3 regions of the Enterobacter cloacae complex sp. HYC042_NIDB genome follow, and region 2 is predicted to be linked to each of the others. Evidence: predicted binding sites of a transcription regulator. Region 2 holds the regulator's gene; each other region holds the start of a gene.
What was found. The regulator Fur, encoded in region 2, represses iron uptake genes when iron is present. The targets are predictions, from matches to a motif close to ATAATAATGAGAACNACTATCAA.

Region 1 (10,086 bases), 2.1 Mb from region 2:
TGAAATTACGGAGCATATTCATAAGTCTTCCTTGCCGTGAGGGTGAATTCGCCCAGAGGCGAGTGCTACTCTCGTTATCGGCAGGGTGCAGGGAAATTATAACCTTTTGTGATTATTTTTAGTTAGCGTGGCTTCACAGGTCGCACAGCCACCGTTAACCCTTATCTTCGCACGACATGATGTGATAAGTTCAGAATGAAAACGACGTTTCAAAAAATCATCTATAAGAAAAGGAGACATCATGTCCTGGTACCCTGACGCTACCCGCTACGAGAATATGCAGTACCGCTACTGTGGCAAGAGCGGCCTGCGCCTGCCCGCGCTGTCGCTGGGCCTGTGGCATAGCTTCGGCCACGTTCAGCCCCTTGATTCCCAGCGCGCGCTGCTGCGTAAAGCCTTCGACCTCGGGATTACCCATTTCGATCTTGCCAACAACTACGGCCCGCCTGCGGGAAGCGCGGAAGAGAACTTTGGCCGCCTGCTGCGTGAGGACTTTGCCCGGTATCGCGACGAGCTGATTATCTCCACTAAAGCCGGTTACGACATGTGGCCAGGCCCGTACGGTTCAGGCGGCTCACGCAAGTATCTGCTCGCCAGTCTCGACCAGAGCCTGAAACGTATGGGCGTCGAATACGTGGATATTTTCTATTCCCACCGCGTGGATGAAAATACGCCAATGGAAGAGACGGCCTCCGCGCTGGCTCATGCTGTTCAGAGTGGGAAAGCGCTGTACGTGGGGATTTCCTCCTACTCTACCGAGCGCACACAAAAAATGGCCGCGCTGCTGCACGAGTGGAAGATCCCGCTGCTGATCCACCAGCCGCCCTATAACCTGCTTAACCGCTGGGTCGATAAAACCGGCTTGCTGGATACGCTGGAAGCAAACGGCACGGGGTGTATTGCCTTTACCCCGCTGGCGCAGGGTCTGCTGACCGGAAAATACCTGAACGGTATTCCGGAAGGTTCTCGTATGCAGCGCGAGGGGAACAAAGTGCGCGGCCTGACGCAGAAAATGCTGACGGAAGCTAACCTGAACAGTCTTCGTCTGCTTAATGAGATGGCGCAGGCGCGCGGGCAGACAATGGCGCAGATGGCGCTGAGCTGGCTGCTGAAAGATGCTCGCGTGACGTCAGTACTGATTGGCGCGAGCCGCCCGGAACAGCTGGAGGAGAACGTTCAGGCGCTGGGTAATCTGCGCTTTACGGAAGATGAACTGACGCGGATTGACCAGCACGTGGCGGACGGGGAACTGAATTTGTGGCAGGCGTCGTCGGATAAATAGTGTGGTTCGTTGCTTTCTCCCCTCACCCTAAGCCTCTCCCGGGGGAAGGGTTAGGGTGAGGGGAGAAATGTGTACCTTATTTCTTACTGATCTTATCCAGATACCCCATCACAAACGCCGACAGCACAAACGTCAGGTGGATAATCACATACCACATCAGCTTATTATCCGGGACGTTTTTCGCGTCCATAAACACGCGTAACAGGTGGATAGAGGAGATTGCCACTATAGATGCCGCAACTTTATTCTTCAGCGACGAGGCGTCCATTTTCCCCAGCCAGCTGAGCTTTTCTTTATGCTCGGCGATATCAAGCTGAGAGACGAAGTTCTCATAACCGGAGAACATCACCATCACCAGTAAGCCGCCCACCAGCGTCATATCCACCAGCGACAGCAGAACCAGAATTAAATCGGCTTCCGCCACGGAGAAAATGTTAGGCAATACGTGGAAAATCTCCTGGAAGAACTTGATCGTCAGGGCGACCAGCGCCAGGGAAAGACCGAAATAGACGGGGGCGAGCAGCCAGCGAGAGGCATACATTGCGTTTTCAAAGAAGCGTTCCATAAAATCCTGTCTGCAAACGAAACCAGCGCTCAGTATATCTCAACGGCGCTGACTGTTTGCAAGAACTAACCAGTACGCCACTCAGACGTCGTCCGGGTTAACCTCAGGACGCGCATACTCCGGCCAGACCAGCACCACCAGCTCCGGGTAGGCTTCCAGGCTAAACTCGCGAAAACACTGGCGAAGGTTTAATACGTCCAGGTCGGAATACGAGACCTTCTCACCGTTAAGACAGCGCTTTTTGATGTTGTCGTAATATTTATAAACCGCTGAATTCAGATCGCTACAGCGACGCTGCGCCTCAAACAGACCGGGCGTGTCATTAATTTCCGACATTTTCATGCGCTTAATTGTCGCGTGTAAGAAGTCGATATATTCATGATTCACCCGCCAGTACCAGACAGGCGTAACGGAGTTCATCAAAACAGAGAAATGATCTTCTCCTTCCTCTTTTGTCATCAGTTCAGGTTGTGGCGGTTCACTGGTGTCTTTCGACACTTTCGTTTTATTGAACTCCTGCATCAATAAAAGCACACCAGCGGTCAGTAATAGTAATGTGATGACCGTAAAAAAGATGCTGTTCATGGCTTGGCTCCATTTTTTTTGATTTTAAAATTGCCTCATGATATTGTCAACGAATCTCACGCCTTTACCAACCCCACCCTGTTGAAATTAAAGGAAATTAAAAATGCTGCCCGACTATCTCGTCCCGGCTAAGTACCACATTACGCCTGTGGAACAGCAACCGACGGAAGAAGAAAAAAAGGCCAGTTTCACTCAGGGGAAAAGAAAGCTCTCTGATTTCGAGCCTGATATATTAATTGGCGTTTCTCACACTGGCAAATCCCGTAATATGCTGCTGGAAGAGCACGATCGCCATATAAAAGACCGCTTATTTCGCGCTATAAAAATTGAAGCCTTCGTCCACCTGCTGAATGACCTACAGGCAGAAGGCGAAATAGATGCCCAGAAACTAAGTCAAATAATGGCTGAAAAAACGAAAGAAATAAATGAGGCCGGCAATGAAATTTGGCTTAATCTAATTACGCGAGAAAAAAACAACCCTGTTTTTTATACCCTGGGGGAAGATTAACGTGAAAGAAGTTAAAGACAATAACGTTTATTTGACTTTAGATGATAAAAAAAGTGATGAATTTATCTTAAAGCAAAATATCGAGGCGCTAAGAAATGCAAAAAATGCCGAGATGACGCGTATTACACAAGACCTGGTATCGATCCCGGCAACGCTGGTGCGTCTGAAATGGCAGAATCGCCGCGAGATTTATCCGTTACAGGTTAAAGAAGAAATTTACGGCGCCGTGATGAACGCCATCATCGAACAGCTTCCAGAACTGAAAGAGAAACTGCTGGGACGTCTTGAGGCCAACTATCAGTATCTGCTTGCCAGAGAAGTCGCCACCCTGCGCCTGACGCGCAAACTGTCAGCCGGTGAGTACCGTACGTCAAACGTCACCTGCGTTGCGCTCGATGAGGACGCGCTGACTACCCCCTCTACCACACCGACGGACAACAAAAACGCATAAACCAACAGGCATAAAAAAAGCCGGCTTTCGCCAGCTTCTTTATCACTTCGAGGCCGCTTTCTCTTCCCCGACCAGCCCAATCTTCAGATAACCCGCCTGATGCAGCGTGTCCATTACCTTCATCATGGTTTCGTAGTCGACGGTTTTGTCCGCCCGGAAGAAGACGGTGGTGTCCTTCTTGCCGCCGGTCAGCTGGTCCAGCGCCGGAATAACGGAGGCATCCGTCACAGGGTCGTTCCCCAGGAACATGGATTTATCCGCTTTCACCGACAAATAAATTGGCTTTTCCGGACGCGGCTGCGGCTGGCTGGAGGAGGCAGGCAGATTCACCTTCACGTCGACCGTCGCCAGGGGTGCTGCCACCATGAAGATAATCAGCAGCACCAGCATGACGTCGATAAACGGCGTCACGTTGATTTCGTGCATTTCGCCGTTATCGTCCAGATTTTCGTTTAGACGCATTGCCATACAATCAACCTACGCGCAGTTTAGACGCCGCATGCACCGGCTTCACGGCGCTGGCATTCAGGTCGAGATCGCGGCTTTGCAGCAGCAGAACCTGAGCGGCAACGTCACCGAGCGTGGCTTTGTAGTTGCCGATCATACGCGCGAAAATGTTGTAGATAACCACCGCCGGAATTGCCGCGACCAGACCGATTGCCGTCGCCAGCAGCGCTTCCGCGATACCCGGGGCAACTACCGCCAGGTTGGTGGTTTGGGTCTGGGCAATGCCGATAAAGCTGTTCATGATGCCCCAGACCGTACCGAAAAGACCGATGAACGGTGAAATCGCGCCGATGGTCGCCAGATACCCATTGCCGCGTCCCATGTGTCGGCCAACGGCCGCAACGCGACGCTCCAGACGGAAACCGGTACGCTCTTTAATGCCTTCGTTATCTTCACTGCCGGCGGAGAGTTCCAGCTCGTTCTGAGCTTCATTCACTAACAGGGTGGTCAGGCTTTTCGGGTGGAAGGATGAGGTCATCTCAGAAGCCTGATCCAGAGAGCGGGCTTCTGCCAGCTGCTGCTGTTCCCGCTTGAGGCGACGCTTCTGCGAAAGCAGCTCGGCGCTTTTGCTGAAGAAGATAGCCCAGGTGACAACGGACGCCAGAATCAGGCCGATCATCACAATCTTAACCACGATGTCAGCATGATGATACATGCCCCAAACGGAGAGATCCGTCTGCATCAAATTATTACCCACTCTGTATCTCCAGGACGCAAATCACAAAATCTGAACGTAATAATATCAAAAAGCCGTCGAATTGATAGTCGTTCTCATTAGTATTTACATGGTGCCGTAATTTTCGCTCAGTTTCCTTGCGCTTACGCAGTAAAAATTTCTTATGCGCTTTTTTGCTAATATTTTCTGCTTATTCGATAAGCATGCGGGTGCAGTTTTTTACAATCGTGGTAGTCTGGACGTCCAGACGTATAAAAACAGGGTTAGCGAACATGACCAAGAAGCATCTTGATACCACGCTGGTGCAGGCGGGACGCAGCAAGAAATACACTCAGGGATCGGTCAACAGCGTGATTCAACGCGCCTCCTCGCTGGTGTTTGATACCGTTGAGGAGAAAAAAATCGCCACGCGTAACCGCGCAAAAGGTGGGCTGTTCTACGGTCGCCGCGGCACGCTAACCCATTTTTCGCTGCAGGAAGCGATGTGCGAGCTGGAGGGGGGCGCAGGCTGCGCGTTGTTCCCGTGCGGTGCGGCGGCGGTCGCCAACACCATTCTGGCGTTTGTGGAACAGGGCGACCATATCCTGATGACCAACACCGCCTATGAACCCAGCCAGGATTTCTGCACCAAAATTCTCAGCAAGCTCGGCGTGACCACCAGCTGGTTTGACCCGCTGATTGGTGAAGGCATTGCTGAACTTATCCAGCCAAACACGCGCATTGTGTTCCTGGAATCTCCCGGCTCCATCACCATGGAAGTGCACGACGTTCCGGCTATCGTGAAGGCCGTGCGCTGCAAAGCGCCAGAGGCGATTATCATGATCGACAACACCTGGGCGGCAGGTGTGCTGTTTAAGGCGCTGGAATTCGATATTGATATCTCGATTCAGGCGGCAACGAAATACCTGATTGGACACTCTGACGGGATGATTGGCACCGCGGTTTCCAACGCGCGCTGCTGGGACCAGCTGCGGGAAAATGCCTACCTGATGGGCCAGATGGTGGATGCAGACACGGCATACATGACCAGCCGGGGCATTCGTACGCTCGGCGTGCGTCTGCGTCAGCATCATGAAAGTAGCCTGAAAATCGCTGAATGGCTGGCGCAGCATCCGCAGGTTGAGCGCGTGAACCATCCGGCGCTTCCGGGTAGTAAAGGCCATGAGTTCTGGCAACGTGACTTTACGGGCAGCAGCGGGCTGTTCTCGTTTGTGCTTAAAAAACGGCTGAGTAATGACGAACTGGCAAGCTATCTGGATAATTTTACCCTCTTCAGCATGGCCTACTCCTGGGGCGGTTTTGAATCTCTGATCCTGCCGAATCAGCCGGAGCAGATCGGGGCCCTGCGCCCCGGCGGAGAAGTGGACTTCAGCGGCACCCTCATTAGATTGCATATCGGTTTAGAAAATGTGGACGATTTAATTGCGGATTTATCTGCAGGCTTTGAACGTATCGTGTAGAGTGCGGGCTGAAAATGTACTCCCCGGACGCTTTTGTGAACACTGCATGCAGAAAAGTCTGCATGAGTTGCGCCTGCGATCAATCCCGACAGGTGAAATTGGGAGTACAATAGCGTTATCTCTGCTGTTCCACAGGAAAGTCCATGGCTGTTATTCAAGATATTATCGCGGCGCTCTGGCAACATGATTTTGCCGCCCTGGCGGATCCCCACGTTGTAGGCGTCGTCTATTTCGTGATGTTCGCGACGCTGTTTCTGGAAAATGGATTACTGCCAGCCTCGTTTTTACCCGGTGACAGTTTGCTTTTGCTTGCCGGGGCGCTGATCGGCAAAGGCGTCATGGACTTTACGCCAACGATGGTTATCCTTACCTCCGCCGCGAGCCTGGGCTGCTGGCTGAGCTATCTGCAGGGCCGCTGGCTGGGGAACACGCGCGTGGTGAAGGGCTGGCTGGCGCAGTTACCGCATAAATACCACCAGCGTGCGACCTGCATGTTTGACCGCCACGGCCTGCTGGCGCTGCTCGCCGGGCGTTTCCTGGCGTTTGTGCGCACCCTTCTGCCCACCATGGCGGGTATTTCCGGGCTGTCTAACCGCCGCTTCCAGTTCTTCAACTGGCTGAGCGCCCTGCTGTGGGTTGGCGTGGTAACCACCCTCGGCTATGCGCTGAACATGATCCCCTTTGTGAAGCACCATGAAGATCAGGTGATGACCTTCCTGATGATCCTGCCGATATTCCTGCTGGTTGCTGGGCTGGTGGGTACCATTGCGGTGGTGATTAAGAAAAAGTATTGCAGTGCATAAACAAAAGCCGGGTGGCGCTACCGCTTACCCGGCCTACGTTTCCCCTCAGGCGCCCTGCATCGTTCTTATACGTGACGCATCTTCTCCCGGCGTGACGCCGAAATAGCGCTTAAACTCCCGACTGAACTGCGACGCACTTTCATAGCCGACGCGCATGGCCGCCGCGCTGGCCTTCATGCCGTCGTGGATCATCAACATCCGTGCCTTATGCAAACGGTAGGTTTTGAGGTACTGCAGCGGCGAGGTGCTGGTCACCGACTTAAAGTTGTGGTGAAAGGCCGAAACGCTCATGTTCGCTTCCGCCGCCAGCTGGTCAACGCTGAGGTTCTCCGTGTACTGGCTTTCAATACGCTTGAGCACGCGGCTGATCAGGCTGAAGTGGGTCTGTCGGCTCACCAGCGCGAGTAACGCCCCGCCGCCCGGCCCCAGCAGCACGTGATAAAGAATTTCGCGGATAATCTGCTTGCCGAGAATACGCGCGTCCAGCGGCCTTTCCATGACGTCCAGCAGGCGCTCAATGGCGCAGAGGATCTCTTCCGACAGCGTCGCCGAGTTAATCCCGCTGGAGGCCATCGACGGCTGGAAAAGCTCGTCTTCGCCAATCTCCATCAGCAGCTCCTGCAGCTGAAGAATATCGACGTTGACGCGAATACCCGCCAGCGGGACCGCCTCCGTCGCGAAGGTTTCACATTCGAAGGGTAAAGGTACCGTCAGGAGCAGATATTCATTGGTGTCGTAGCGGAACACCCGCTCGTTGATATAGCCAATCTTATGACCTGAAAAGAGAAAAACGATGCCCGGCTGGTACATCACCGGCGTGCGCGTCCCGGGCTGCGTGCCGTAGAGCAGGCGAATGTCCTGCAGCAGGTCGCCAACATTATTTTCTTTATCTATCAGCCTTTTAATCTGCGAGGTAAGCTGAAGGCAGATCGCTTCACGGTTCATTTTACGTTACTCCGGGTACGGTTTCCGACCCTCACAGTCTGCGCATTTTTACGAAGTTTCTCCAGCGCTCTGTAGAAATGGGCAAGACATCGGCAGGAATGTGCATTGAGAGCCTGGCCCCGGACGGCCACAATGAGCAGCATCAGGTAGCCATCAGCGCCACCACGGTTTTTCACCCACTAAAGGGAACGAGCAATGAACAATTTTAATCTTCACACCCCAACCCGCATTCTGTTTGGTAAAGACGCTATCGCCGACCTGCGCGCGCAGATCCCTGCTGACGCCCGCGTGCTGATCACCTACGGTGGCGGCAGCGTGAAAAAAACCGGCGTGCTGGATCAAGTTTACAGCGCTCTGGACGGACTGGACGTGCGTGAGTTCGGCGGCATTGAGCCAAACCCGTCTTACGAAACGCTGATGAACGCGGTGAAAATCGCCCGCGAAGAAAACATCACCTTCCTGCTGGCGGTCGGCGGCGGCTCCGTGCTGGACGGCACTAAATTCATCGCGGCAGCAGCGCACTACGCTGATGGCATCGATCCGTGGCACATCCTGGAAACCCGCGGCAGCGACATCAAAAGCGCGATCCCGATGGGATCCGTATTGACCCTGCCAGCGACGGGTTCTGAATCCAACAAGGGCGCGGTGATCTCCCGCAAAACCACCGGCGACAAGCAGGCCTTTATGAACGAACACGTTCAGCCTGTCTTCGCCATTCTGGATCCGGTTTACACCTACACCCTGCCCGCGCGTCAGGTGGCGAACGGCGTGGTCGATGCCTTTGTACACACCGTCGAGCAGTACGTGACCTACCCTGTTAATGCCAAAATTCAGGATCGCTTCGCGGAAGGCATTCTGCTGACGCTGATTGAAGACGGCCCGAAAGCGCTGAAAGAGCCGGAAAACTACGACGTGCGTGCCAACGTCATGTGGGCCGCAACGCAGGCGCTGAACGGCCTGATCGGCGCTGGCGTGCCGCAGGACTGGGCAACCCATATGCTGGGCCACGAGCTGACGGCGATGCACGGCCTGGACCACGCCCAGACGCTGGCCGTTGTGCTGCCTGCGCTGTGGAACGAAAAACGGGATACCAAGCGTGCCAAGCTGCTGCAGTACGCCGAGCGCGTGTGGAACATCACCGAGGGTTCTGACGATGCGCGTATTGATGCCGCCATTGCAGCGACCCGTAACTTCTTTGAAAGCCTGGGCGTGCCAACGCGTCTGTCCGGCTACGGCCTGGACGGCAGCTCCATCCCTGCCCTGCTGGCGAAACTTGAAGAGCACGGCATGACCCATCTGGGCGAGCACGGTGACATCACGCTGGACGTCAGCCGTCGGATCTACGAAGCGGCACGCTAAGCGATTTTGGCATCCTGACTTTCGTTTTTTGACATTTCGTCCAGACTTAATGCACACCCCATCGCCGGAGTCCCCCTCCGGCGATGCGCACCTGAAGGAGGAAAAATGGCAAACCAAACCGTAATCAAGCTGCAGGACGGCAACGTGATGCCCCAGCTGGGGCTAGGTGTATGGAAAGCCGGTAACGACGAGGTCGTCTCCGCCATTCATAAAGCACTCGAAGTCGGCTATCGGTCGATTGATACCGCCGCCGCGTACAAAAACGAGGACGGCGTGGGGACCGCGCTGGTCAGCGCCGGCGTCCCCCGCGATGAGCTGTTCATCACCACTAAACTGTGGAACGACGATCAAAAGCGCCCCCGCGAAGCGTTGCAGGAGAGCCTGGAGAAACTCCAGCTTGATTTCGTCGATCTGTACCTGATGCACTGGCCGGTTCCGGCCATCGACCATTACGTTGACGCCTGGAAAGGGATGATTGAACTGCAGAAAGAGGGGCTGGTGAAAAGCATCGGCGTCTGTAACTTCCAGGTGCATCACCTGCAGCGCCTGATTGACGAAACGGGCGTCGCTCCGGTGATTAACCAGATCGAACTGCACCCGCTGCTGCAGCAGCGCCAGCTTCACGCCTGGAACGCCACCCACAAGATCCAGACCGAGTCCTGGAGCCCGCTGGCGCAGGGCGGTGAAGGCGTGTTCGATCAGAAAATCATCCGCGACCTGGCGGATAAATACGGCAAAACCCCGGCGCAGATCGTCATTCGCTGGCATCTGGACAACGGCCTGGTAGTGATCCCGAAATCGGTCACGCCGTCGCGCATAGCCGAGAACTTCGACGTCTGGGATTTCCGACTGGACAAAGACGAGCTGGGTGAAATTGCGAAGCTGGATAAAGGTAAGCGGCTTGGGCCGGACCCGGATCAGTTTGGCGGTTAATCGCGTTAAAAC
Region 2 (10,086 bases):
GCACACATGTAGTCGACCAGTTCAGCATCCGGCTTGCGCACGTAATCCGGGTTATGCGTGCCTTTTTTCACTATGTTCAGCCATGGCCCTTCCAGATGCAGACCCAGCGCCTGGTTCGGGTGTTTGGCGAGGTATTCGCGCATCACGCGGATACCCTGTTTCATCAGGTCATCACTGCTGGTGATGAGCGTCGGCAGATAGCTGGTGCAGCCTGATTTCTCGTTAGCTTTCTGCATGATTTCCAGCGTTTCAACCGTCACCGCCTCGGCGGTGTCATTGAACTGCACACCGCCGCAGCCGTTAAGCTGTACGTCGATGAAACCGGGGGAGATTACTGCTCCATTGAGTGAGCGCTGTTCTATCTCCGGCGGCAGTTCTGCCAGCGGGCAAACACGTTCAATCAGGCCATTGGCGATAACAATCGCATGGTCATCCAGAATTTCATGGCCGGTATAAATCCGACCGTGGGTTAAAGCGTACATATCGACCCCCGGTTAAAAAAAGCGACCGCCTCTGACAGAAGAGGCGGTTATTCAATTACAGACCTTTGATGTTCTCAGCTTCTAACTCGTTGAAGTATTTCAGCGTTTTCACCTTCAGCTCCATCGTGGACGGTTCGTCGCAGACGATGACTGATTTTGGATGCAGCTGCAGGCAGCTGATGGTCCACATGTGGTTAACGTTGCCTTCAACGGCTGCCTGGAGCGCCTGCGCTTTCACGCCGCCCAGTACCAGAATCATCACCTCTTCGGCATCCAGCAGGGTGCCTACGCCAACGGTCAGGGCGTATTTTGGAACCTGGTTCACATCACCGTCAAAGAAGCGGGAGTTTGCCACGCGGGTGTCATGGGTCAGCGTTTTAATACGGGTACGGGAAGCCAGAGAAGAGGCTGGTTCGTTGAACGCGATATGACCATCGTTGCCCACGCCACCCATGAACAGGTGGATTTTACCGTAAGAACGGATTTTTTCTTCGTACTGACGGCATTCTGCGTCAATATCAGGCGCATTTCCATTCAGCAGGTTAATATTTTCAGCTGGGATATCAACGTGATCAAAGAAATTGCGGTGCATGAAGCTATGGTAGCTTTCAGGATGCTCCTTTGGCAGGCCGACATATTCGTCCATGTTGAAGGTCACAACGTGTTTAAAGCTAACCTGGCCCGCTTTATGCATTTCAACCAGCGCTTTGTACGCGGTCAGTGGGGTACCACCGGTTGGAAGGCCAAGAACGAAGGGACGATCGGCAGTAGGCTTGAAGGCATTAATACGGTTAACGATATGGCGAGCGGCCCATTTACCGACTTGTTCAGCAGTTGCCAGGGGAATCAGTCTCATTGTTCACCTCAAAGTTTAAGTAGAAGAGTGGGCGGATGGGTATCGGAACCTGATGCTTAAGCGTAACCTGGAACCTTTCAGGCCGGATCAATCCGTCTTGATTTTTTGAATGATAAAATAAGTTTTGGCTGTTAGCCAGTGAAAGGGAGGAGGGAATACGATATTTGGTGACAATAATCACAAAAAATAGGTGTTTAATTTGCGATACGAATTAATTTTTCACACACTCAGACTGCCAGTGAATCATCAACTGTATCTATCGTTCGTGACACAATAAAAACATAGTTTATGCGCGAGTCTTAATAATGGGTCTCGTAGGGGGAATAGGATGAATATTTTAGGTTTTTTCCAGCGCCTCGGTAGGGCTTTGCAGCTCCCTATCGCCGTGCTACCGGTTGCAGCGTTGCTGCTGCGATTCGGGCAACCCGATCTTCTTAACGTGCCGTTTATTGCCCAGGCAGGCGGTGCCATTTTTGACAACCTTGCGCTGATTTTCGCCATCGGCGTGGCGTCAAGCTGGTCAAAAGACAGCGCCGGTGCTGCAGCACTGGCAGGGGCGGTAGGTTACTTCATCCTCACGAAAGCGATGGTAACCATCAACCCGGAAATCAACATGGGTGTACTGGCGGGTATCATTACCGGTCTGGTCGGTGGTGCCGTGTACAACCGCTGGGCGGGTATCAAACTGCCTGACTTCCTGAGCTTCTTCGGCGGTAAACGTTTTGTGCCAATTGCGACGGGCTTTTTCTGCCTGATCCTGGCAGCTATCTTTGGCTACGTCTGGCCGCCGGTGCAGCATGCTATCCATGCGGGCGGCGAGTGGATTGTTTCAGCGGGTGCAGTGGGCTCAGGTATCTTTGGTTTTATCAACCGTCTGCTGATCCCAACCGGTCTGCATCAGGTGCTGAACACCATCGCCTGGTTCCAGATTGGTGAGTTCACCAATGCTGCGGGCACTGTATTCCACGGCGACATCAACCGCTTCTATGCGGGTGACGGCACCGCGGGTATGTTCATGTCTGGCTTCTTCCCAATCATGATGTTTGGTCTGCCGGGCGCTGCACTGGCAATGTACCTGGCTGCGCCAAAAGCGCGTCGCCCAATGGTTGGCGGCATGCTGCTGTCCGTTGCGATTACCGCGTTCCTGACCGGTGTAACCGAGCCGCTGGAATTCCTGTTCATGTTCCTGGCGCCGGTGCTGTACCTCATGCATGCGGTCCTGACCGGTATCAGCCTGTTTGTGGCGACCCTGCTGGGCATCCATGCTGGCTTCTCCTTCTCTGCAGGCGCGATCGACTACGTGTTGATGTACAACCTGCCGGCGGCAAGCAAGAACGTCTGGATGCTGGTGGTAATGGGTCTGGTCTTCTTCGTCATCTACTTCGTGCTGTTCACTGCGGTTATTCGTATGTTTAACCTCAAAACACCGGGCCGCGAAGATACCAAAGACGAAGTGGTCACCAACGAAGCCAACAGCAATACCGAAGAGGGTCTGACTCAGCTGGCGACCAGCTATATCGCTGCCGTCGGTGGGACTGACAACCTGAAAGCGATTGATGCCTGTATCACCCGTCTGCGTCTGACGGTGGGTGACTCGGCGCGCGTAAGCGACGCAATGTGTAAACGCCTTGGTGCATCGGGCGTGGTTAAACTGAACAAACAAACTATCCAGGTTATCGTAGGCGCCAAAGCGGAATCCATTGGCGACGAAATGAAGAAAGTGGTTGCCCGTGGCCCGGTCGCAGCGGCATCAGCCGACAGCGCACCTGCGTCGACGGCTGCCCCGGTAGCGAAGCCGCAGGCCGTGCCGAACGCCGTGACGGTGGCCGCGCTGGTCTCTCCGGTAACGGGTGACGTGGTTGACCTTGAGCAGGTGCCTGATGAAGCGTTCGCCAGCAAAGCGGTCGGTGACGGCGTGGCGGTGAAACCAACGGACAAAACCGTTGTGTCTCCGGCGGCAGGCACCATCGTGAAAATCTTCAACACCAACCACGCGTTCTGCCTCGAAACTGAAAAAGGCGCGGAGATCGTTGTCCATATGGGGATCGATACCGTTGCGCTGAACGGTCAGGGCTTTACTCGCCTGGTGGAAGAGGGGGCCGAAGTGGTGGCAGGTCAGCCGATTCTGGAAATGGATCTGGACTTCCTGAACGCTAACGCGCGCTCGATGATTAGTCCGGTCGTGTGCAGCAACATCGACGACTTTAGCGGTCTGGTACTCCAGGCTAAAGGTCAGGTGGTTGCGGGTCAGACACCGCTGTATGAGATTAAAGGCAAGTAATCGCTCCTGAGTAGAGTCATGCCTTAAGCGGCGGGGGATATCCTCCGCCGCTTTTTTTTGCAGCAAACGCCCCCATTATTTTCATCTGATACGTATTTTCCGTAACTAAGGGTTGTCACTACGTCCGGCTTATAAGATCATACGCCGTTATACGTTGTTTACGCTTTGAGGAATCCACGATGAGTGAGGCAGAAGCCCGCCCGAGTAACTTTATTCGTCAGATCATCGATGAAGATCTGGCCAGTGGTAAGCACACCACGGTACATACACGTTTCCCGCCGGAGCCGAACGGCTACCTGCACATTGGTCACGCGAAATCGATCTGCCTGAACTTTGGCATTGCGCAAGACTACCAGGGGCAGTGCAACCTGCGTTTCGATGACACCAACCCAGTAAAAGAAGACATCGAATACGTTGAGTCCATTAAAAACGACGTGCAATGGCTGGGCTTCAACTGGTCTGGCGATATCTGCTACTCCTCTGACTATTTTGATCAGCTGTATGCCTACGCGGTGGAGCTGATCAACAAAGGTCTGGCCTACGTCGACGAGCTGTCTGCGGACGAAATCCGCGAGTATCGCGGTACGCTGACCGCACCAGGCAAAAACAGCCCGTTCCGCGATCGCAGCGTGGAAGAGAACCTGGCGCTGTTTGAAAAAATGCGTGCCGGTGGCTTCGAAGAAGGTAAAGCGTGCCTGCGTGCCAAAATCGATATGGCGTCGCCGTTTATCGTGATGCGCGATCCGGTGCTGTACCGCATTAAGTTCGCAGAACACCACCAGACCGGCAACAAGTGGTGCATTTATCCGATGTACGACTTCACCCACTGCATCAGCGATGCGCTGGAAGGCATTACCCACTCGCTGTGTACGCTGGAGTTCCAGGATAACCGTCGTCTGTACGACTGGGTGCTCGATAACATCACCATTCCTGTGCATCCGCGTCAGTACGAGTTCTCTCGTCTGAATCTGGAATACACCGTGATGTCCAAGCGTAAGCTGAACCTGCTGGTGACCGACAAGCACGTTGATGGCTGGGACGACCCGCGCATGCCGACCATCTCCGGCCTGCGTCGTCGTGGTTACACTGCCGCTTCTATTCGTGAGTTCTGCAAACGTATCGGCGTGACCAAGCAGGACAACACCATCGAAATGGCGTCTCTGGAATCCTGCATTCGTGAAGATCTTAACGAAAACGCCCCGCGCGCGATGGCTGTTATCGATCCGGTGAAACTGGTTATTGAAAATTACCCGCAGGGTGGAAGCGAGCTGGTCTCTATGCCTAACCATCCGAATAAACCGGAAATGGGAAGCCGCGACGTGCCGTTCAGCGGTGAGATCTGGATCGACCGTGCTGACTTCCGTGAAGAAGCCAATAAGCAGTACAAGCGTCTGGTGTTGGGCAAAGAAGTTCGTCTGCGTAACGCCTACGTCATCAAAGCCGAGCGCGTAGAGAAGGATGCTGAAGGTAACATTACCACCATCTTCTGTTCGTACGATGCTGAGACGCTGAGCAAAGATCCGGCAGACGGCCGCAAGGTGAAAGGCGTGATCCACTGGGTGAGCGCTTCCCACGCGCTGCCTGTAGAAATTCGTCTGTACGATCGTCTGTTCAGCGTACCTAACCCGGGTGCGGCGGAAGACTTCCTGGCGACCATCAACCCGGAATCTCTGGTGATCAAGCAAGGTTATGCGGAGCCATCGCTGAAAGCCGCTGAAGCGGGCAAAGCGTTCCAGTTCGAGCGTGAAGGTTACTTCTGCCTGGACAGCCGTTACAGCACGGCAGAAAAACCGGTATTTAACCGTACCGTAGGTCTGCGTGATACCTGGACCAAGATCGGCGAATAATAACGCTGCACTGGTCAATGAGAAACAAACGCCGCTTATAGCGGCGTTTTTTTATTTAATGATCATATCGTTAAAGTAGGCCCGTAATTAGGCCAGCTAAAATTTTTGGTCAATGCGGTGCTACTTATTTTTCTAAAAAAAGTTTGTCTGTTTCATAAAAAAGAGAATTAAGACAAATACGGGTTTTATTACGATCTAATACGCCGAAATTACCTGCTCTACCCCCGCCACACCTTGCATCCGGCCAAATGTTACAAAGCACTACCAATTATGTGCACTTCGTCATAATCCTGACTTTTGCCCACTGAAAAGCATTGATAATTCGCGTCGCGAAAAATAACCTAAAGACGGTAGTTAATTCGAGGGTATTTATAACTACCCCTGGCCTTTTGGTCTTTTATATTTTCGCCGTTTAAGGCGTTTTAATTCGTCAAAGAGGAATAATCTATGCGTACGTTCAGTGGCAAACGTAGTGCGCTGGCGCTGGCTATTGCCGGTGTGACAGCAATGTCAGGCCTGGTGGTGACACCAGAGGCAAAAGCAGCAGGTTTCATCGAAGATTCTACCCTCACTGGCGGTATTTATTACTGGCAGCGTGAACGTGACCGTAAAGATGTCACAGAAGATAAATACAAAACCAACCTCTCACACTCCACCTGGAACGCCAACCTGGACTTCCAGTCAGGCTACGCCGCCGATATATTCGGTCTGGATATTGCCGCGTTTACGGCGATTGAAATGGCTGAAAATGGCGACAGCGGCCACCCGAACGAAATTGCTTTCTCCTCCAGCAATAAAGCCTATGACGAAGACTGGTCAGGGGATAAAAGCGGCATCAGCCTTTATAAGGCCGCAGCGAAATTCAAATACGGCCCGGTATGGGCGCGTGGGGGCTATATTCAGCCAACCGGCCAGACGCTGTTAGCGCCGCACTGGAGCTTTATGCCTGGTACCTATCAGGGGGCAGAAGCCGGGGCTAACTTTGACTACGGTGATGCAGGTGCGTTGAGCTTCTCCTATATGTGGACCAACGAGTACAAAGCGCCGTGGCACATTGAGATGGACAAGTTCTACCAGAACGATAAGAAAACCAAAGTCGATTACCTCCACTCGCTGGGCGCGAAGTACGACTTCAAAAACGATCTGGTTCTGGAAGCCGCATTTGGTCAGGCGGAAGGCTATATCGATCAGTATTTTGCTAAAGCCAGCTACAAATTTGATATCGCCGGTAGTCCGCTGAGCACCAGCTACCAGTTCTACGGTACGCGCGATAAGGTCAGCGATGGCAGCGTAAATGACATTTATAACGGTACCGCGTGGCTGCAGGCGTTAACCTTCGGCTATAAGGTCGGTCAGGTTGATTTGCGTCTGGAAGGCACGTGGGTGAAGGCGGAAGGGCAGCAGGGCTACTTCCTGCAGCGTATGACGCCGACCTATGCCTCATCCAACGGTCGTCTGGATATCTGGTGGGATAACCGCTCAGACTTCAACGCCGACGGCGAGAAAGCGGTCTTCTTCGGCGCCATGTATGACCTGAAAAACTGGAACCTGCCGGGCTGGGCGGTGGGCGCTTCTTACGCTTACGCCTGGGATGCAAAACCAGCAGACATGGCGACGCCGGATGCGTACTACGATCCAAACTATCGCCTGAAAGAGTCCTCCTACAGCCTGGATGCTATCTACACCCTGCAGGATGGCCGCGCGAAAGGCACGATGTTCAAGCTGCACTTCACGCAGTATGACAACCACTCCGATATCCCAAGCTATGCGGGCGGTTACGGCAACATCTTCCAGGATGAACGTGACGTCAAATTCATGGTTATCGCCCCATTCACCATCTTCTGATGAGCACACCGGCGGGCTGAGTCCCGCCGGTCTGGAGACTGCACATGATGAAAAAAATCGTAATCGTCGCGCTGATGGCATCAGGGCTGGTGGCGTGTGTTCAGACTCAGGCGCCGAAAGAGGACGCCCGTCTGAAGGAGGCGTATAGCGCCTGTATTAATACCGCGGAAGGATCGCCTGAGAAAATTGAAGCCTGCCAGAGTGTGCTAAATGTGTTAAAGAAAGAGAAAGCGCATGAGGTGTTCGCGACGCAGGAGAATGTTCGCGTGATGGATTATCAGGCCTGCATCCAGGCACGTAAAACCGGTAACGATCAGGAAGTGGCGAAGCGTTGCGATAAAATCTGGAACGAGATACGCAATAACAACAAATAAGTTGCTCTACGCCCGGTGGCACTTTGCTGACCGGGCTTTTTTCAGGCAAAAAAAAGCCAACCTTACGGCTGGCTCAGAGTATGAACGCTAACTTATTTTGTGTCGTGAGCGTGTTCATTCTCGCGGCAATCCCCTTCAGCGCAGTGACCGTAAAGGTACAGGCTGTGGTTGGTCAGGCGAATGCCATGACGAGCTGCGATTTCACGCTGACGCGCTTCGATGGAATCATCGCTAAATTCAATGACCTTGCCGCAATCGAGGCAGATCAGGTGATCGTGGTGATGCTGCTGGGTCAGTTCGAATACAGATTTACCGCCTTCGAAATTATGACGGGTAACAATGCCCGCGTCATCAAACTGGTTCAGCACGCGATATACGGTGGCCAGCCCAATCTCTTCACCCATGTCGATAAGACGTTTATAAAGGTCTTCCGCACTGACATGGTGATTGTCTGGACCCTGAAGCACTTCCAGGATTTTTAACCGAGGAAGCGTTACTTTCAGGCCAGCCTTCTTTAATGCGGTATTGTTGTCAGTCATGCGGAATCTGTCCTGTTGCTAAACGATTCACTTCTCTGGGAAGTGACAGAAAATGCACCTGGGATAATGCGTCTCATTATAGAACTGCCATGCCTAAATGAAAACTGCAAGTCTCAGGCAAAGTATGCTTATAAAAACGTGGTATCACCTACAAACTTGCTCAATGGAAACCACATTTTGCCAGGGAGACATTGTACAGGTCTGGACGAAAAAGTTAAAAGTTTGTAGCAATTAATTTAATCGGTTTTACCTGGAAAAGGGGCGCAACCCGCGTTGCGCCGTAAAAAATCAGGCGTTGAGAATATCGTCCAGATGCAGTTCTTCGCGGATCTGTTTAACCCACTTCTCTACACGCTCTGCGGTCAGTTCTGGCTGACGGTCTTCGTCAATGGCAAGTCCGACAAAATGATCGTCATCGGCCAGGCCTTTAGAAGCTTCGAAGTGGTAACCGGCAGTCGGCCAGTGGCCCACAATAACCGCGCCATTAGGCTCAATGATGTCGCGAATCGTCCCCAGCGCATCACAGAAGTACTCGGCGTAATCTTCCTGATCGCCACAACCGAACAGGGCAACCAGCTTGCCGTTGAAGTCCACCTCTTCCAGCGTCGGGAAGAAATCGTCCCAGTCGCACTGGGCTTCACCATAGTACCAGGTTGGAATACCCAGCAGCAGAATGTCATAGCCCTCGAGATCTTCTTTGCTGCTCTTGGCGATGTCATGCACATCAGCAACGTCTTTACCGAGCTGTTTCTGAATGTTTTTTGCGATATTTTCGGTATTGCCGGTATCACTGCCGAAGAAAATGCCGATGATTGCCATGAGTAAAATAACCTCTTGAAACTTAATGGTATGGTGGCGCAATTCGGCCACGGATAAGGGCAATAATAGCAGAACTGGCAACCCTGCGGAAACCGCTATCGCGCAGGACTGCACTCTGTGCTACATGAAAAGGGCGATAAAGGGGTTTTTCAGACTTATGCCTGGCTGCGCAGCGTCTCAAGTTGGGCGATGAGCATCTCTTCAATAAGCTCGCTGCGGCTGATGTTACGCGCCTCTGCCAGCTCGTTAAGCGCATCGACCGCGTCGGCGTTGAGCTTCAGTTCGACACGCTTAAGCCCACGATTTTTATCGCGTTTAAGCTGATTGCGTTTATTGATACGCAGCTGTTCATCGCGCGAAAGCGGATTCGTTTTCGGTCGTCCCGGTCGACGCTCATTCGCGAACAGATCTAGTGTCGTACGGTCCGTTTGTTCTTTGGCCATGATTATGAGACTTCGGGGGAAACACGCCGCCCTGCTAAAGCCCGGGCGATAAGCGCGCCATCATACATCACCAAAAACGGCACGCCAACGACTGGAAGCCCGTCATCTTCCAGTCGCTCTCTTTTTAATCAATTTGCAGTATCAGCGAGATAGCGGCGAATGGCGCGCAGTACAGCATCCGGTTTTTCCGCATGCACCCAGTGTCCGGCACCGGCAATGACGTGGGCGCGCGCCTGCGGGAATTGTGCCAGCAGCGTGTCGCGGTACGCGTCGGTAATATAAGGAGAGTTACCGCCGCGAATAAAGAGGGCAGGATGCGGCCAGGCGGGAACGGTTTCCCAGCCCACGATATTGTTGTACTGGTCCCACAGCACCGGCACGTTAAAACGCCACTGCCCGTCAACAAACGACTTCAAAAGGAACTGCACCACGCCTTCTTCATCAAGATGCTCACGCATAACCGCTGCAGCCTGCTGACGAGTGGAAACGCCAGCTTCGGTTACGGCATTGATCGCCGCGAAAATCTCATCGTGACGGCGAACGTCGTAATCCACAGGCGCAACGTCAATCACGACAAGCCCGGAAATTCGTTCTGGCGCC
Region 3 (10,086 bases), 1.7 Mb from region 2:
CCTGGCAGCATCTGAAAGGGCTCGTCACCCATCAACTTTCCGGTAAGCGTCTGTTCATTGTCGACGCTTTCTGCGGCGCTAACGCCGACACCCGCCTTTCCGTGCGTTTCATTACCGAAGTGGCCTGGCAGGCGCATTTCGTTAAGAATATGTTTATTCGTCCGACCGACGAAGAGCTGCAGGACTTCACACCTGACTTCATCGTGATGAACGGTGCGAAATGCACTAACCCACAGTGGAAAGAGCAGGGTCTGAACTCCGAAAACTTCATTGCCTTCAACCTGACCGAACGTATTCAGCTGATCGGCGGTACCTGGTATGGCGGCGAGATGAAGAAAGGGATGTTCTCGGTCATGAACTACCTGCTGCCGCTGCGCGGTATTGCCTCTATGCACTGCTCGGCGAACGTCGGCGAGAAAGGCGACGTAGCGGTGTTCTTCGGTCTTTCCGGCACCGGGAAAACCACGCTCTCCACCGATCCAAAACGCCGTCTGATTGGCGATGACGAACACGGCTGGGACGATGACGGGGTGTTTAACTTCGAAGGCGGCTGCTACGCGAAGACCATTCGCCTGTCTGAAGAGGCCGAGCCGGATATCTTCCACGCGATCCGCCGCGACGCGCTGCTGGAAAACGTCACCGTACGTGCCGACGGCTCTATCGACTTCGACGATGCGTCAAAAACCGAAAACACCCGCGTCTCTTACCCGATCTACCACATCGACAACATCGTGAAGCCGGTGTCAAAAGCGGGCCATGCCACGAAGGTGATTTTCCTGACGGCGGATGCGTTCGGCGTGCTGCCACCGGTTTCCCGCCTGACCGCCAGCCAGACGCAGTACCACTTCCTCTCTGGCTTTACCGCCAAGCTGGCGGGTACCGAGCGTGGCGTCACGGAGCCAACCCCAACCTTCTCCGCCTGCTTCGGTGCAGCCTTCCTGTCGCTTCACCCGACGCAGTACGCTGAGGTGCTGGTGAAACGCATGCAGGCATCCGGCGCGCAGGCCTACCTGGTGAATACCGGCTGGAACGGTACCGGCAAACGTATCTCCATCAAAGATACCCGCGCCATTATCGACGCCATTCTGGATGGTTCTCTGGATAATGCCGAAACCTTCACGCTGCCGATGTTCGATCTGGCCATTCCGACGGAACTGCCGGGTGTGGACACGCGTATCCTCGACCCGCGCAATACCTACGGATCGCCGGAACAGTGGCGCGAGAAGGCGGAATCGCTGGCGAAGCTGTTTATCGAGAACTTCGAGAAGTACACCGATACCCCGGCGGGTGCTGCGCTGGTGAGTGCGGGTCCGAAGCTGTAGGTAAAAGCAAAAAGGCAACGAAAGTTGCCTTTTTTAATGTTTTCTCCCTCTCCCCGTGGGTGTACGGTCCGGGGACATAGTGAACACTTGTTCGGGGACATGGTAGACACTTACAACTGAGGCATAAGAACCCGTTTATGGAGTCGCTTATGCCCTGGGATGCGAGAGATACCATGTCATTACGTACCGAGTTTGTGCTGTTCGCCTCGCAGGACGGGGCGAACATCCGTTTCCTCTGCCGTCAGTTCGGCATTTCTCCTGCCACCGGCTACAAGTGGCTTCAGCGCTGGGCTGAGGAAGGTGCCTCCGGTCTTCAGGACCGCTCCCGCGCACCTCATCATTCCCCGAACCGCTCATCTGACGACATCACGGCCCTGCTGCGCATGGCGCATGACCGTCATCAACGCTGGGGCGCCCGCAAGATTAAGCGCTGGCTTGAAGACCAGGGGCACCGTATGCCCGCCTTCAGCACCGTCCATAATCTGATGGCCCGTCACGGTCTGCTGCCGGGCGCATCACCGGGCGTTCCGGCTACGGGACGCTTCGAACATGACGCGCCGAACCGGCTCTGGCAGATGGATTTTAAGGGCCACTTTCCCTTTGGCGGTGGCCGCTGCCATCCGCTCACCCTGCTGGACGACCACTCCCGTTTTTCCCTGTGCCTGGCGCACTGTACCGATGAACGGCGCGAGACCGTGCAGCAGCAGCTTGTCAGCGCGTTTGAACGCTACGGCCTGCCAGACAGGATGACGATGGACAACGGCTCACCGTGGGGCGACACCACCGGCACCTGGACGGCGCTGGAGCTGTGGCTGATGCGCCACGGTATCCGGGTGGGGCACTCCCGGCCTTATCATCCGCAGACGCAGGGCAAGCTGGAGCGTTTTCACCGCAGCCTGAAGGCGGAAGTGCTGCAGGGAAAATGGTTCGCGGACAGCGGAGAGCTGCAACGCGCTTTCGATCACTGGCGCACGGTGTACAACCTTGAACGCCCGCACGAGGCGCTGGGTATGGCGGTACCGGCCTCGCGTTATCAGCCGTCTGCCCGGCAGTACAGCGGCAGCGTAACGCCACCTGAATACGATGAAGGGGTGAAGGTCAGGAAAGTGGATGTCAGCGGAAAGCTGAGCATACAGGGTGTCAGTCTGAGCGCAGGCAAGGCGTTCAGGGGAGAACGGGTCGGGCTGAGGGAGACGCAGGATGACGGCTGCTATGAAGTGTGGTGGTACAGCACAAAAGTGGGGATGATCGACCTGAAGAAAAAGTCGATCACCATGGGTAAAGGATGTTAAAAAGTGTTCACCATGTCCCCGAACACCTGTCTACCATGTCCCCGGACTGTACAGTGGGAGAGGGCCGGGGTGAGGGCATCAGACCGCACTATCCCTCTTTCACCTGCCCCCGCGTCACCGGAACCGGCAACCAGGCGCGAATACTCAACCCACCCCGCTCGCTGGTACCAATCTCCAGCAACCCGTTATGGTTATCCACAATACGCTGCACAATCGCCAGGCCTAAGCCCGTACCGCTGGTGCTGCGCGCGCTATCGCCGCGCACAAATGGCTGGAACAGATGCTTACGCTGCTCGGGCTTAATGCCCGGGCCGTCGTCCTCCACCTGGAACCAGGCGCGGTTGAGTTCAGACCCGCTGCTAACCTTAATCCAGCCGTTACCGTAGCGCGCCGCGTTAACCACCATATTGGCCACCGCACGCTTAATGGAAAGCGGGTGCATACGAACCTGAATTTCACCGTCCTGAAGGTCAGTATCAATTTCACGCTCATAACCACTTTCTGCGGCCACCACTTCGCCCAGCACCGCATTCAGATCGGCCATTTCCATCGGCATCTCCTGACCGGTGCGCAGGTAGTCGATGAACTGCTCGATGATGGCGTTGCACTCTTCGATGTCCTTGTTAATAGACTCGGCGAGATAACCGTCCTCTTCACCCATCATCTCCGTCGCCAGACGAATACGCGTTAGCGGGGTGCGCAGGTCATGACTGACCCCGGCCATCAGCAGCGTACGGTCATCCGCCAGCTGCTTAACGCCTGCCGCCATATGATTAAACGCGCGCGTTACTGAACGCACTTCAGAGGCACCATATTCACGCAGTGGAGGAGGAATAATGCCTTTACCGACCTGCAGCGCAGCGTGCTCCAGGTCGACCAGCGGTCGGTTCTGGATACGGATAAACAGCCACGCGCCGCCTATCGCCAGCAGCATAATGGCAAGGGTGTAGCGGAACAGCGGCGAGAAATCGCCCTGATGGATTTCAGTCAGCGGAACGCGTACCCAGATGTTGGGTGACAGCCAGGTTTTCAGCCAGACGACGGGCGAGCTTTTGTTGACCTCAACGCGCACTTCCGTCGGGCCACCCAGCTGCTGCGCCATCTGCTGGCTGAGGAATTCATAGTGCTGCGCCCAGCGCAGGCCAGCATCTTCCGCCGCTTCATTGGAGTAAAGCGAAATGCCCAGTTCACGGTAGATTTCACGGCGAAATGCCGGGGGAACAACCAGCTGCGTGCCGTCCTCCAGCTGCAGCTTATCGGTCATCAGCATACGCACTTCGTAGGCCAGGACCTTATTAAACTGCTGGAGGCTCGGCAGAATCGCAAAGTTCAACACCACCAGGTAGGTCGTCACCAGGCTGACGAACAGCAGGGTGACGATCAGTAAGAGGGTGCGGGCAAACGAGCTTCGCGGCGAGAAGCGCATTCGCCTCATGCTTTAGAGCCGTCCGGAACGAACACGTAGCCCAGACCCCATACGGTCTGAATATAACGAGGATGCGCCGGATCTTCTTCCACCATGCGGCGCAGGCGGGAGATCTGCACGTCGATGGAGCGTTCCATTGCGGAGTATTCGCGACCGCGCGCCAGGTTCATCAGCTTGTCGCGGGAAAGCGGCTCGCGCGGGTGGCTGACCAGCGCTTTCAGTACGGCAAACTCGCCGCTGGTGAGCGGCATTGGCTCATCTTCACGGAACATCTCGCGCGTGCCGAGGTTCAGCTTGAACTTGCCGAAGGCAATGACGGCTTCTTCCTGGGACGGCGCGCCCGGCAGTTCATTCGCCTGACGGCGCAGCACGGCACGAATACGCGCCAGCAGCTCGCGCGGGTTAAACGGTTTTGGAATGTAGTCGTCGGCGCCGATTTCGAGGCCCACGATACGGTCAACTTCTTCGCCCTTCGCCGTCACCATGATGATCGGCATCGGGTTGCTCTGGCTGCGCAGACGGCGGCAGATAGAAAGCCCGTCTTCACCCGGCAGCATCAGGTCGAGAACCATCAGATGGAAAGATTCGCGGGTCAGCAGACGGTCCATCTGCTCAGCGTTCGCGACGCTACGAACCTGGAAGCCCTGCTCGGTCAGATAACGCTCAAGCAGCGCGCGCAGGCGCATGTCGTCATCCACGACCAGAATTTTGTAGTTTTCTTGCATTGTGTGTACTCCCAAAGGTTCGGATAGTCTTTGTAACAGCGTATTCTAAAAAAGTGCACGTATTCGACCAGTTAATTCTGGTATAAATTCTAGTCGAAATTGTTACAAAGCATATTTAACAGCAGCTTATCTGTTCATTTCATCACATAAATCATTATTAATCCTGTCTGTTACACTGTGTGGTACGTATTGTGCGCAAAACAGAGAACCGGCAGCAAAGGCAGCACCATGAAAACGCCCCTGATCACCCGCGAAGGGTACGAAAAGCTCAAAAAAGAGATGGATTACCTGTGGCGCGAAGAGCGTCCTGAAGTAACCAAAAAGGTGACCTGGGCGGCCAGCCTGGGCGATCGCAGCGAAAATGCTGATTATCAGTACAACAAGAAGCGGCTGCGTGAAATTGACCGCCGGGTACGCTATCTCACGAAGTGTCTCGAAAATCTTAAAATTGTCGATTACTCCCCGCAGCAGGAGGGCAAAGTGTTCTTCGGCGCGTGGGTGGAGATTGAAAACGACGATGGGGACACCCTGCGTTTTCGCATCGTCGGCTACGATGAAATTTTTGGCCGTAAAGATTACATTTCTATCGACTCCCCGATGGCCCGCGCGCTGCTGAAAAAGGAAGTGGGCGATTTAGCCGTCGTTCAGACCCCAGCCGGTGAAGCCAGCTGGTACGTCAATGAGATCGTCTACGTAAAATAGTCCGAGAGCGCCCTCCCCGGCTGGCATTTTGCCGTGTCAGCCCGTATAACTATCCCCTGATTTTTGACCCACAAGATGATAAAGCCATGATGAAAGATTCGCTCTGCCGCATTATTGCGGGTGAACTTCAGGCCAGAGCCGAACAGGTAGAAGCTGCCGTTCGCCTGCTTGATGAAGGGAACACCGTGCCGTTTATTGCACGTTATCGTAAGGAAGTCACAGGCGGTCTGGATGACACGCAGCTGCGTAACCTGGAGACCCGCCTGGGCTATCTGCGCGAGCTGGAAGAACGTCGTCAGGCGATCCTCAAATCCATCGGCGAACAGGGCAAGCTGACCAGCGAGCTGGAAAGCGCCATTAACGGCACCCTGAGCAAAACCGAACTCGAAGATCTCTATCTGCCGTACAAACCGAAGCGCCGTACCCGCGGGCAGATTGCGATTGAGGCGGGCCTTGAGCCGCTGGCAGAGCTGCTGTGGAATGAGCCATCTCACGACCCGGAAACCGAAGCGGCAAAATTCGTCGACGCCGACAAAGGTGTCGCTGACACCAAGGCCGCTCTGGACGGCGCGCGCTACATCCTGATGGAGCGCTTCGCGGAAGACGCCGCCCTGCTGGCCAAAGTGCGTGATTACCTGTGGAAGAACGCCCACATCGTCTCTACCGTCGTCGCGGGCAAAGAGGAAGAAGGCGCGAAGTTCCGCGACTACTTCGATCACCACGAACCGATTTCGACCACCCCGTCTCACCGCGCGCTGGCGATGTTCCGCGGCCGCAACGAAGGCGTGCTCCAGCTCTCCCTGAACGCCGACCCACAGTTTGACGAGCCGCCGAAAGAGAGCCACTGCGAGCAGATTATCATCGACCATCTCGGCCTGCGCCTGAACAACGCCCCGGCGGACAGCTGGCGCAAAGGCGTGGTGAGCTGGACGTGGCGCATCAAGGTGCTGATGCACCTGGAAACCGAGCTGATGGGCACCGTGCGCGAGCGCGCGGAAGACGAAGCGATCAACGTCTTCGCCCGTAACCTGCATGACCTGCTGATGGCCGCTCCTGCGGGCCTGCGCGCCACCATGGGGCTCGATCCGGGCCTGCGTACCGGCGTGAAAGTGGCGGTCGTTGACGGCACCGGCAAGCTGGTCGCCACCGATACCATTTACCCGCACACCGGCCAGGCAGCGAAAGCCGCCGTCGTGGTGGCGGCGCTGTGCGAGAAGTACAACGTGGAGCTGGTTGCCATCGGTAACGGCACCGCATCACGCGAAACCGAGCGTTTCTACCTCGACGTGCAGAAGCAGTTCCCGAAAGTGACGGCACAGAAAGTGATCGTCAGCGAAGCGGGCGCATCGGTCTATTCCGCCTCTGAGCTGGCGGCGCAGGAATTCCCTGACCTGGACGTTTCCCTGCGCGGCGCGGTCTCCATCGCCCGTCGTCTGCAGGATCCGCTGGCGGAGCTGGTGAAGATCGATCCGAAATCCATCGGCGTGGGCCAGTATCAGCACGACGTGAGCCAGACGCAGCTGGCGCGCAAGCTGGACGCGGTCGTGGAAGACTGCGTAAACGCCGTCGGCGTGGACCTGAACACCGCCTCCGTTCCCCTGCTGACCCGCGTGGCGGGCTTAACCCGCATGATGGCACAGAACATCGTCGCCTGGCGCGATGAGAACGGCCAGTTCCAGAACCGTCAGCAGCTGCTCAAAGTGAGCCGCCTGGGGCCGAAAGCGTTTGAGCAGTGCGCGGGCTTCCTGCGCATCAACCACGGCGATAACCCGTTGGATGCCTCTACCGTTCACCCGGAAGCGTATCCAGTGGTGGAACGCATCCTGACCGCCACCCAGCAGGCGCTGAAGAATCTCATGGGCGACAGCAGCGCTCTGCGTAACCTGAAAGCCGTTGATTTCACCGACGACAAATTTGGTGTACCAACCGTCACCGATATCATCAAAGAGCTGGAAAAACCGGGCCGCGATCCGCGTCCTGAGTTCAAAACGGCGACCTTTGCTGACGGCATCGAGACCATGAACGATCTCCTGCCGGGCATGGTGCTGGAAGGCGCGGTGACCAACGTCACCAACTTCGGCGCGTTTGTGGATATCGGCGTGCACCAGGACGGTCTGGTGCATATCTCTTCCCTTGCCGACAAGTTCGTTGAAGACCCGCACACCGTGGTCAAAGCGGGCGACATCGTGAAGGTGAAAGTGCTGGAGGTGGATCTGCAGCGCAAGCGTATCGCCCTGACCATGCGTCTGGATGAGCAGCCGGGCGACACCAGCTCGCGCCGTGGCGGCAACGGCGGAGGCCGCGAGCAGCAGCGTCCGGCCACGAAAGCCACAAAACCGCGCGGGCGTGACGCGCAGCCTGCGGGCAACAGCGCGATGATGGACGCGCTGGCGGCGGCGATGGGTAAGAAACGCTAAGGTCACCCCCCTCACCCTAACCCTCTCCCCAAAGGGGAGAGGGCCGGGATGAGGGGAATAAAATCATCTCGAAATATATGAAACCGATTGCACACCCATATTTAAACCGCTATTTATCACTCCATTAACAAATACGCTTTTTATTCCTTCCCGGGTAATTCTGCAAATATTGAGCAAGGTCAATCAGACCGCAAATTAATACGATTAACAACATCCCGTCACATTTTTATTATTGCTGATAAAAACTATTCTCATTATCATCGCAGTGTAGATTATTTAACCTCTCGTGGAATCAGGCATTATGCAATTCACTCCAGACAGTGCATGGAAAATTACCGGTTTTACCCGCGAAATTAGCCCGGCCTATCGGCAGAAGCTGCTGTCACTTGGCATGCTGCCCGGATCATCATTCCAGGTCGTGCGTGTGGCGCCGTTGGGCGATCCAGTTCATATCGAAACCCGGCGCGTAAATCTGGTTCTGCGCAAAAAAGACCTCGCATTAATTGAAGTTGAATCTTTATCCCGTTAACAAGCCAGCGGTTTCGGTGGGTCTAATACAATGAAAAAATTAACTATTGGCTTAATTGGCAATCCTAATTCCGGCAAGACAACCTTATTTAATCAGTTAACCGGCGCGCGCCAGCGCGTGGGAAATTGGGCAGGCGTAACGGTTGAACGTAAAGAAGGCCAGTTCGCGACAACGGACAATCAGGTCACCCTGGTTGACCTTCCCGGCACCTACTCCTTAACCACGATTTCATCCCAGACTTCGCTCGATGAGCAAATTGCCTGCCACTACATTCTAGGCGGCGACGCGGATCTGCTGATCAACGTGGTCGACGCTTCGAACCTCGAGCGAAACCTTTACCTGACGCTACAGCTGCTGGAGCTGGGGATCCCCTGCATCGTGGCGCTCAACATGCTCGACATTGCGGAAAAACAAAAGCTGCGCATCGACGTCGATGCGCTCTCCGCGCGCCTGGGCTGTCCGGTGGTTCCGCTGGTCTCGACCCGCGCTCGCGGTATCGACGCCCTGAAGCTGGCGATTGACCGCCACGCGGGAAACCGCGACGTTGAGCTGGTGCACTACGCCCAGCCGCTGCTGCGCGAAGCCGAACGGCTGGCGCAGGAGATGGACAGCAGCATGCCTGCAAAACAGCGCCTGTGGCTCGGCCTGCAGATGCTGGAAGGGGATATCTACAGCCGCGCCTATGCCGGACATGCGGCGGATAAGCTGGACGTGGCCCTCGCCCGTCTCAGCGACGAGCTGGACGATCCGGCGCTGCACATCGCCGATGCGCGTTATCAGGCCATTGCGTCAATTTGCGACGTGGTCAGCAACGCCCTTACCGCAGAGCCCAGCCGCTTTACGGCGGCGGTGGATAAGATTGTGCTCAACCGCTTCCTCGGTTTGCCCATCTTCCTGCTGGTGATGTACGTGATGTTCCTGCTCGCGATTAACATCGGTGGCGCGCTGCAGCCGATTTTTGACGCCGGTTCTGTCGCGGTCTTCGTACACGGTATTCAGTGGGTAGGTTACACCCTGCACTTCCCGGAATGGCTGACCATCTTCCTTGCCCAGGGGATTGGCGGCGGTATCAACACCGTGCTGCCGCTGGTACCGCAGATCGGCATGATGTATCTGTTCCTCTCGTTCCTCGAAGATTCAGGCTACATGGCGCGCGCCGCCTTCGTGATGGACCGCCTGATGCAGGCGCTGGGGCTGCCGGGCAAATCGTTCGTCCCGCTGATCGTCGGCTTCGGCTGTAACGTGCCGTCGGTTATGGGCGCGCGCACCCTGGATGCACCGCGTGAACGACTGATGACCATTATGATGGCGCCGTTTATGTCCTGCGGTGCGCGTCTGGCAATCTTTGCCGTCTTCGCGGCAGCCTTCTTTGGCCAGCAGGGAGCGCTGGCGGTCTTCTCGCTGTACGTGCTGGGCATCGTGATGGCGATCCTGACCGGCTTAATGCTCAAGCACACCATCATGCGTGGTGAAGCGTCACCGTTTGTAATGGAGCTTCCGGTCTATCACGTCCCGCATCTGAAAAGCCTGGCGATCCAGACCTGGCAGCGCCTGAAAGGCTTTGTGCTGCGCGCCGGTAAGATGATTGTTATTGTCAGTATTTTCCTGAGCGCGCTGAACAGCTTCACCCTCACCGGTCAGGCGGCAGATAACATCAACGACTCTGCCCTCGC

Region 1: exbB (tol-pal system-associated acyl-CoA thioesterase) is a predicted target of Fur. The motif match lies at 4,657-4,679, and genes of this name have one in related genera.
Region 3: feoA (ferrous iron transporter A) is a predicted target of Fur. The motif match lies at 8,123-8,145, and genes of this name have one in related genera.

What each region holds. Positions count from the first base shown of each region.
Region 1 covers NZ_CP109650.1:4,171,916-4,182,001, forward strand. The annotation lists gene OKF39_RS19915 (methyl-accepting chemotaxis protein) at 1-22, opposite strand, end outside; gene OKF39_RS19920 (aldo/keto reductase) at 242-1,282, shown strand; gene OKF39_RS19925 (TIGR00645 family protein) at 1,359-1,847, opposite strand; gene OKF39_RS19930 (ESA_00282 family adhesion-associated protein) at 1,929-2,432, opposite strand; gene OKF39_RS19935 (hypothetical protein) at 2,536-2,940, shown strand; gene OKF39_RS19940 (cytoplasmic protein) at 2,942-3,391, shown strand; gene exbD (TonB system transport protein ExbD) at 3,434-3,859, opposite strand; gene exbB (tol-pal system-associated acyl-CoA thioesterase) at 3,864-4,595, opposite strand; gene metC (cystathionine beta-lyase) at 4,847-6,034, shown strand; gene yghB (DedA family general envelope maintenance protein YghB) at 6,178-6,837, shown strand; gene OKF39_RS19965 (AraC family transcriptional regulator) at 6,883-7,782, opposite strand; gene yqhD (alcohol dehydrogenase) at 7,978-9,141, shown strand; gene dkgA (2,5-didehydrogluconate reductase DkgA) at 9,247-10,074, shown strand.
Region 2 covers NZ_CP109650.1:1,527,701-1,537,786, forward strand. The annotation lists gene nagA (N-acetylglucosamine-6-phosphate deacetylase) at 1-482, opposite strand, end outside; gene nagB (glucosamine-6-phosphate deaminase) at 538-1,338, opposite strand; gene nagE (PTS N-acetyl glucosamine transporter subunit IIABC) at 1,667-3,619, shown strand; gene glnS (glutamine--tRNA ligase) at 3,799-5,466, shown strand; gene chiP (chitoporin ChiP) at 5,914-7,311, shown strand; gene chiQ (ChiQ/YbfN family lipoprotein) at 7,359-7,685, shown strand; gene fur (ferric iron uptake transcriptional regulator) at 7,778-8,224, opposite strand; gene fldA (flavodoxin FldA) at 8,513-9,043, opposite strand; gene ybfE (LexA regulated protein) at 9,199-9,486, opposite strand; gene ybfF (esterase) at 9,615-10,086, opposite strand, start outside.
Region 3 covers NZ_CP109650.1:4,535,315-4,545,400, forward strand. The annotation lists gene pckA (phosphoenolpyruvate carboxykinase (ATP)) at 1-1,322, shown strand, start outside; gene OKF39_RS21790 (IS481 family transposase) at 1,472-2,614, shown strand; gene envZ (two-component system sensor histidine kinase EnvZ) at 2,703-4,049, opposite strand; gene ompR (osmolarity response regulator transcription factor OmpR) at 4,046-4,765, opposite strand; gene greB (transcription elongation factor GreB) at 4,994-5,467, shown strand; gene OKF39_RS21810 (Tex family protein) at 5,554-7,884, shown strand; gene feoA (ferrous iron transporter A) at 8,186-8,413, shown strand; gene feoB (Fe(2+) transporter permease subunit FeoB) at 8,444-10,086, shown strand, end outside.